3 regions of the Rhizobium sp. 22-785-1 genome follow, and region 3 is predicted to be linked to each of the others. Evidence: predicted binding sites of a transcription regulator. Region 3 holds the regulator's gene; each other region holds the start of a gene.
What was found. The regulator LexA, encoded in region 3, represses DNA repair genes until DNA is damaged. The targets are predictions, from matches to a motif close to TGTTCNNNNTGTGTTCNG.
Positions count from the first base shown of each region.

Region 1 (2,268 bases), on a different contig from region 3:
CCGCCGGCGCCTGGCCATGGGTTGTGACCGTCTATGCCATCCCGACGGCGACCTTTGCGAGATGAGGTTTCGATGTCTCCAGTCGCTGGATGCAGATGGCTAGCCGTCCGACCTCTTTGAAAGATCCGCGAAATTGAGAGTGAGGAGAACATAGATTTCGGTGTGCAGGAATCCTCCCCGACCTCAATTTGTTCGTCTAGATCTCGCCCTTCGGCTTCTTGCCGGTAGCGTCTTCAATGCCTTTCTCGGCTTTCTTCTTGAGTTCCTCGCGATCCTTATCCGCATCTTCACCGGTGCGGGCTGCGTCGCTAGACGGGTCTGGCTTCCTGTCACTCATGGATATTCTCCTTTTGCTGACCATCCAACCGGACTAACGACAGAACGTTCCCAAACAACCACCGCCTCAAGAGTGGCGCGGTCGGGCTACCCATCATCCGCCGCCGTGTCTCAATCGCATCGCGCGCCGCGTACGAGGCAGGGAAGGTCGAATGCGCCGGCCCATATACCGGCATGCGCCGCTTGGGCTTCCGCCTGTTGGGGGGCGTACCGGCCACCGGAGTACTTCGGCCAGTCGATGGCGTGCCCGTTGCGCACCATCCACGTGTTGACGTCCATACCATCGGCGCGCACGCAATAGCCTACGACGCGATCGTAGCTGGTACCTGTCGCCGTGCATTTCGTCGGACGCGATTTGGCAAGGAAGGCATCCAAAGCTTTCGCGCTTGCTTGACCGCACCTGTACGCCTTGCCTGAAGCGTTCTCGCACATCTGACGGCTCTCGGGTGCGTCGATGCCTTCGAAGCGAACCCGCACTCCATTGATCTCGATCGTATCGCCGTCGATGACGGATGCCCGCCCGGTGATATCGGCCGGGGCAGCAAGCGAGGGAGTGAACGCCAAGGCTAATACGAGCGAGGTTGTCCTGATCATGTCATAATTCCAGATTGAGCTTAGGTTTGGAGATAATCCGTTCGCTTCGTGAAAGAGATAGCTCAAGAGCTACCGATTACGGCGTCCTGCGCACTATCTCTTCAGCGCTACGAAAGCAAAGGCGAACGACAGGATGCCAAGTTGTCGACGCCGATATGTGTTAAATCCCGACAAACCCTTCCCCCTCCTTTGGATCATAGTTGACTCTTCCGTAAACTAGAACATAAACAGAACATCGGTAGCACGAAGGGTGCGTGCTTCCGACAACGACATGCGGAAATTGAACTTCGAAAACGGAGATAAAAACGTGCGCCCGACGCTGAAAGATTCTGTAGCAGATCCAGTTGCCCACCTCGTAGCATGGCACGATGGGGACCACCGAGCTGCGATCGAGACGTTGATGGAGGACGTTCGGCACCTGCGGGAGCAGCTTGCATTGGCAACCGCGGCCATGAGCGCAGGATATACGAGAGGATGGATGCCCGACGAGGAGCGCAATTCCCGCTGAAGGCTAGCAACGCGGTCGCTGCCTAAGGCGAAGATTTCCGTCGTATTTCCGGGGCCTCGAGGTGCTGCGGCGTCTGATCACCGTGGGCTCGCCTGGAGGTACGAGGGCGCCGACCTGATCACGTCGAGGACGACCCAAGGTAGGGCGGTTGACGGCCTTAAGAAGCTTCTCCGATGCAGCAAGTGCAACCACGAGGGCCACATGGAGTTGTCCGTAGCCAAACTACCGAGGTGACGAATGTGCAATCTTTATCAGGTCCGGACCAATCAGGAAGCAATGCGAGACATTGCTGGGGCGATGAGCGAGAGGCTGAACCTTGAACCAGAAGTAGAGGTCTATCCTGACCGCCCTGCCCCGGTTATCAGAAACCGTGACGGAGTGCGCGAGCTTGTCGGCCTCACCTGGGGTATGCCGACCCCGCCGAACATTCTTGGCGATCGACCGGATACAGGCGTCACCAACATTCGCAACGTAACGTCGCCTCACTGGCGCCGATGGTTGAGGCCAGAGAGCCGTTGCATCGTGCCATGGACGCGGTTCTGCGAGTGGGAAGACACCAAACCTCGAAAGACGAAGCGATGGTTCGCGATCGACGAAAGAGAGCCCTTGGCGTTCTTCGCAGGCATCTGGACTGACTGGCACGGCGTGCGCGGATCGATGAAGAACCCGCGAGACGGCAACCATGAGCTTTTCGGCTTCCTCACCTGCGAGCCGAACGACGTCGTCAAGCCTATCCACCCCAAGGCGATGCCCGTGGTGTTGACTACCCGAGAGGAAGTGGACGTATGGATGAATGCGACGTGGGAGGAGGCAAAGACACTTCAAAGGCC
Region 1 is NZ_JBNWDI010000003.1:35,442-37,709, forward strand. It holds gene ACQZ5M_RS07840 (hypothetical protein) at 1-103, shown strand, start outside; gene ACQZ5M_RS07845 (hypothetical protein) at 197-337, opposite strand; gene ACQZ5M_RS07850 (thermonuclease family protein) at 448-930, opposite strand; gene ACQZ5M_RS07855 (dehydrogenase) at 1,202-1,438, shown strand; gene ACQZ5M_RS07860 (SOS response-associated peptidase) at 1,676-2,268, shown strand, end outside.
Region 1: a site for LexA is predicted at 1,148-1,165, ahead of ACQZ5M_RS07855 (dehydrogenase). Genes of this name have one in related genera too.

Region 2 (2,268 bases), on a different contig from region 3:
CCTGCGGCTTTACCAGCCTCCAGAACGCGTTCGATTTCATGATCGTTCAACGCAGGAATGACGGGTGCCATCATCACAGCCACCGGAATGCCGGCTTCCGTCAACGCCTTGATCGCCTCCAGACGCTTAGATGGCGTCGATGCCCTGGGTTCCATACTGCGGGCCAACTTGCGGTCGAGCGTCGTGATGGAAATACCGACCTTGATCAGCCCCTTCTTCGCCATGGGTGCGAGGATATCGATGTCGCGCGTGATCAGCGCTGATTTCGTGACTATGGCAACCGGATGCTCTGCCTTCGCCAGAACTTCCAGAATCTGGCGCATGATTCGCCATTCCTTCTCGATCGGCTGATAAGGATCGGTATTGGTACCGATCGCGATCACTCGCGCCTTGTAGCCAGGTTTGGACAACTCCCGTTCCAGAAGCTTGGCCGCGTCGGGTTTTGCAAAGAGCTTTGCTTCGAAGTCCAGCCCAGCTGAAAGGCCCATATAGCTGTGCGTCGGCCGAGCGAAGCAATAGATGCATCCATGCTCGCAGCCGCGATAGGGGTTGATCGAACGGTCGAATGGAATATCGGGGGAATCGTTGCGGGTGATGATGGTGCGCGGTTTTTCCACCTGCACGTCTGTTTTGAACTGGGGCAGTTCCTCGATGATATCCCATCCATCATTGAAAGCTTCGTGTTGCAGGGCCTCAAATCGACCGCCGGGATTGATGCCTGCGCCTCTGCCGCGACGGCGATCGATCTCGATCCTGAGGCCGGAGTCATCTGCCAGCGCATTGGCAATATCGGGCGTATGGCCAGGCTGATAGGCAGCCTGCCCCGAAAGAACATGGTGTCTCATCTGATGCTCCTGACCGGCCTCAGCCAGCGAATTGGATAGAGCATTCATATCGTACGAACGAGAACAATACAAGAACAAAATCGAGTTGAAGGCCGTCTCGGACTTCTGCGCATGGGTGAGACGAACGATGCGCGTGCGGTGCTTCGATCAACGATGCATCGATTGATGCTCCTACTTTCCCGTTGTCTGCTGAACAGGCGGCAGAACCTGAAACGATTTTCGAAAGCGATGTAAAGGCTCAAGGCAGAGAGGGTGTACTCCTACAACAGTGTTTCAATAGATTCGATTTGGGTTTGCAGCGACGATGCTATAGGAGCTTTAGGGGTGGTAAGGGATCGCAAGCGACAAGATTATGCTGACAGTCATCATGGAATGCCGAAACCAGGAGCCTGAGCTTGCGCACACACTGTCTGCGCTGGTCACGGGTGCTGTCGAGGGGTTGGTCAGTGATGTCATTATTCTCGATCATGCCTCGCAGGACGGCTCGGCCCGTGTAGCGGAGGCGGCTGGTTGCCGTTTTCACCAGAGCTGGGAGATGGACGCTGTCGTTCAGTCGATCCGTGGCGAGTGGATATTGGTCGTCGAACCAGGTAGTCGTCCGCAAAGCGGCTGGATAGAGGATATCCTCGAATACGTGGCGTTGAACGAAGGCCCGGCCCGGTTTTCACCGTCCCGATACCATAAGCGACCCCTGATCGAGCGGTTGTTGCGCCGTCGCCCGCCGCTCGAGTTCGGTCTTTTGCTAAGCAAACGAGATGCCGCTCGTCTGGCAAAATCCGGACTCCCGCTTGCACAGTTCCCTGTATCGCAAAAAAACCGACAATTGAGGGCAGAACTCGTACCAGCTTGGGCGCTCCGCAGGACGCGTTAGCTCGACCACGGTAGCCGCAGAATTACGCGGGGGTCATGCGATGACGATAAGCGATGAAACAAGCAATTGAGGCGTGTAAGCAAATTTGAAAGATCGCCCCGCATCGCTAAGCATTCGCTTTCAGCCCTTCGAACGGCGTAGATGCTCATCTAGGCGCGGCATGATTTCCACGAAATTGCACGGCATGTGGCGGTAATCCAGCTGCGCCTTCAAGATCCCGTCCCAGGCATCCTTGCAAGCACCGGGCGAGCCCGGCAGAACGAAGATGAAAGTGGTATTGGAAAGCCCGGCTGTTGCCCGTGATTGGATGGTCGATGTGCCGATCTTGTCGTACGAGATACGGTGAAAGACTTCGGAGAAGCCATCCATTCGCTTGTCGAATAGCGGCTCCAGCGCTTCCGGTGTCACGTCACGCCCCGTGAACCCCGTGCCGCCCGTCGTGATGATGACGTCGATCTCGTCCGACAGCGTCCAAGCCTGTACCTTGCCGCGTATGGCTTGACTGTCGTCCGGGACAATAGCGCGATCCACAAGCCGGTGCCCGGCCTCCTC
Region 2 is NZ_JBNWDI010000002.1:46,107-48,374, reverse strand. It holds gene ACQZ5M_RS05005 (PA0069 family radical SAM protein) at 1-845, opposite strand, end outside; gene ACQZ5M_RS05000 (glycosyltransferase family A protein) at 1,198-1,716, shown strand; gene moaB (molybdenum cofactor biosynthesis protein B) at 1,837-2,268, opposite strand, start outside.
Region 2: a site for LexA is predicted at 905-922, ahead of ACQZ5M_RS05005 (PA0069 family radical SAM protein). Genes of this name have one in related genera too.

Region 3 (2,268 bases):
TGGGATTTGAACTTCATTCGAAGTTCGGTGTTCGGTGGCTAGGTATCGTGAAGTAGGAGGAATAACATGGTGGTGAGGTCTGCCGGCTGTGCCTGCGGCAAGGTAAGGCTATCTCTCGTCGGTCAGCCCTATCGTGTCGGGATTTGTCATTGCATGGATTGTCGCAAACATCATGGTGCGCTCTTTCTCGCCTCGGCAATTTTTCCAGAGGATGCCGTAACGATCGATGGAGACACTCGCAGCTACAATGGCCGCTTTTTTTGCCCCGATTGCGGTTCACCGGTTTTTGGCCGGAGCGGCGACGAAGTAGAGGTCAATCTCGGTTCACTCGATGAGCCGGATCAATTTGAGCCGACCTACGAGCTTTGGACAATCCGCCGTGAGGCATGGCTTCCGGATTTCCCCGCATTGCGCCGTTTCGATCGCGATCGGAAATCGACAGGCCGAACCGAAGAAGGGCGATAGACCCGTGCAGTTTCATTGTCCCATCATTGCTTCTGTCTCCGTTGACGCGCGGAATACAAAAAAAGCAGGCGATGACCTGCTTTTTTGGTTTTGTTCTGAGATTACTGCGCTCAACCGGTCCGATGTAGGGGTGCCTTCAGTCACCGGTCAGTGATAACGGCGAATGAGACCCACAAGTTTGCCCTGAATTTTGACCCTGTCGGGCCCAAAGATACGGGTTTCATAGGCCGGGTTCGCGGCCTCCAGGGCTATCGAAGCACCCTTGCGGCGGAACCGTTTCAACGTCGCTTCCTCATCATCCACAAGAGCGACGATGATGTCTCCAGGATTGGCCGTGCTGCCGTTGCGTATGATCACGGTGTCTCCATCGAAGATGCCGGCCTCGATCATGGAGTCACCCTTGACTTCCAATGCGTAATGTTCACCCGTTCCGATCATGTCCACCGGCACGGCAACATCGTGGGTATTGTTCTGAATGGCGGAGATCGGAACACCGGCAGCGATGCGTCCCATCACAGGAACGGTGACCGCGCTTGAAATCGCATCATTTACTGGCTTCGGGGCAGGAGCAGGTTCCGGCGCTTTCGGCTTTCCGAGGCTGCCCTCGATCACGCTTGGGGAGAATCCACGTACGGGCTTCTGCGCGGGTGCGGAATAGGCTTCCGGGAGTTTGATAACCTCCAGCGCTCTTGCCCGGTTCGGCAGACGGCGGATGAAGCCGCGCTCCTCCAAGGCGGTGATCAGACGGTGAATACCGGATTTGGAAGCGAGGTCCAGGGCATCTTTCATCTCATCGAAAGACGGCGGCACGCCGGACTCTTTCATTCGTTCATGAATGAATAGGAGCAGTTCCTGCTGTTTGCGCGTGAGCATGAGAAAACCCTTGGAATGCGTTGCGAAGATTCGCGAAACAAATACAGAACGAACACTATATGTTCCATATGTGTTCTGCAATCCCTTAAAATTCCGCAAACGTTCGGGCTTGCCGTTTTGCTGTCCTGTTTCCGCGCAAATGTGGAAGCTTGCCGCTAGGAATATGACAGCATCCTCCTGAACACGACGATGGCGAGCAGCAGGTTGATCGCTCAGCTTGGTTAGAAGCGCGTCTCGCAGGACGAGTAAGGAGCAGGCCGAAGCCAGCGTGCGAAGAAGGCCTGGAAGGCATCGTAACCGGCCCAACTTTCTCTGGAGGTGAGAACAGCGAGAATGTCTGTCGCATGTTGCTGGCGCAAGGTATCAAGCCTGAAAAGCTGGAAAATTGATTCCGATTTTCGGGCTGATGTTGTAAGGCCTTTGCATGCTCGCAAAGTTGCGGTTGCCGGCGATGTCCGGCGCATGAGTCGTGAGGAATGAGATGACTGTAAAGAACAATTTGAAAGTGGTCGCTGGCGAGGGAAAAGGCGCTGTATCCTTCTCCAACACGGAGCGGTTTTCGCTGATTGCCGGCCCGTGCCAGATGGAAAGCCGCGACCATGCTTTCATGATTGCCGGCACACTTCACGAATTGTGCGCCAAGCTCGGCATCGGGCTGGTTTACAAGTCCTCTTTCGATAAAGCGAACCGTACTTCTCTTTCCGGCAAGCGCGGTATCGGCCTCGACAGGGCCATGGAAATCTTCACCGACCTCAAGAAAGAGTTCGGCTTTCCGGTGCTGACCGATATCCACACGGAAGAGCAGTGCGCCGTTGTAGCGGAGACCGTCGATGTCCTGCAAATCCCGGCGTTTCTCAGCCGTCAGACCGATCTTCTGGTGGCCGCCGCAAAGACCGGACGGGTCATCAACGTGAAAAAGGGGCAGTTTCT
Region 3 is NZ_JBNWDI010000001.1:348,686-350,953, reverse strand. It holds gene ACQZ5M_RS01655 (GFA family protein) at 67-465, shown strand; gene lexA (transcriptional repressor LexA) at 613-1,338, opposite strand; gene kdsA (3-deoxy-8-phosphooctulonate synthase) at 1,820-2,268, shown strand, end outside.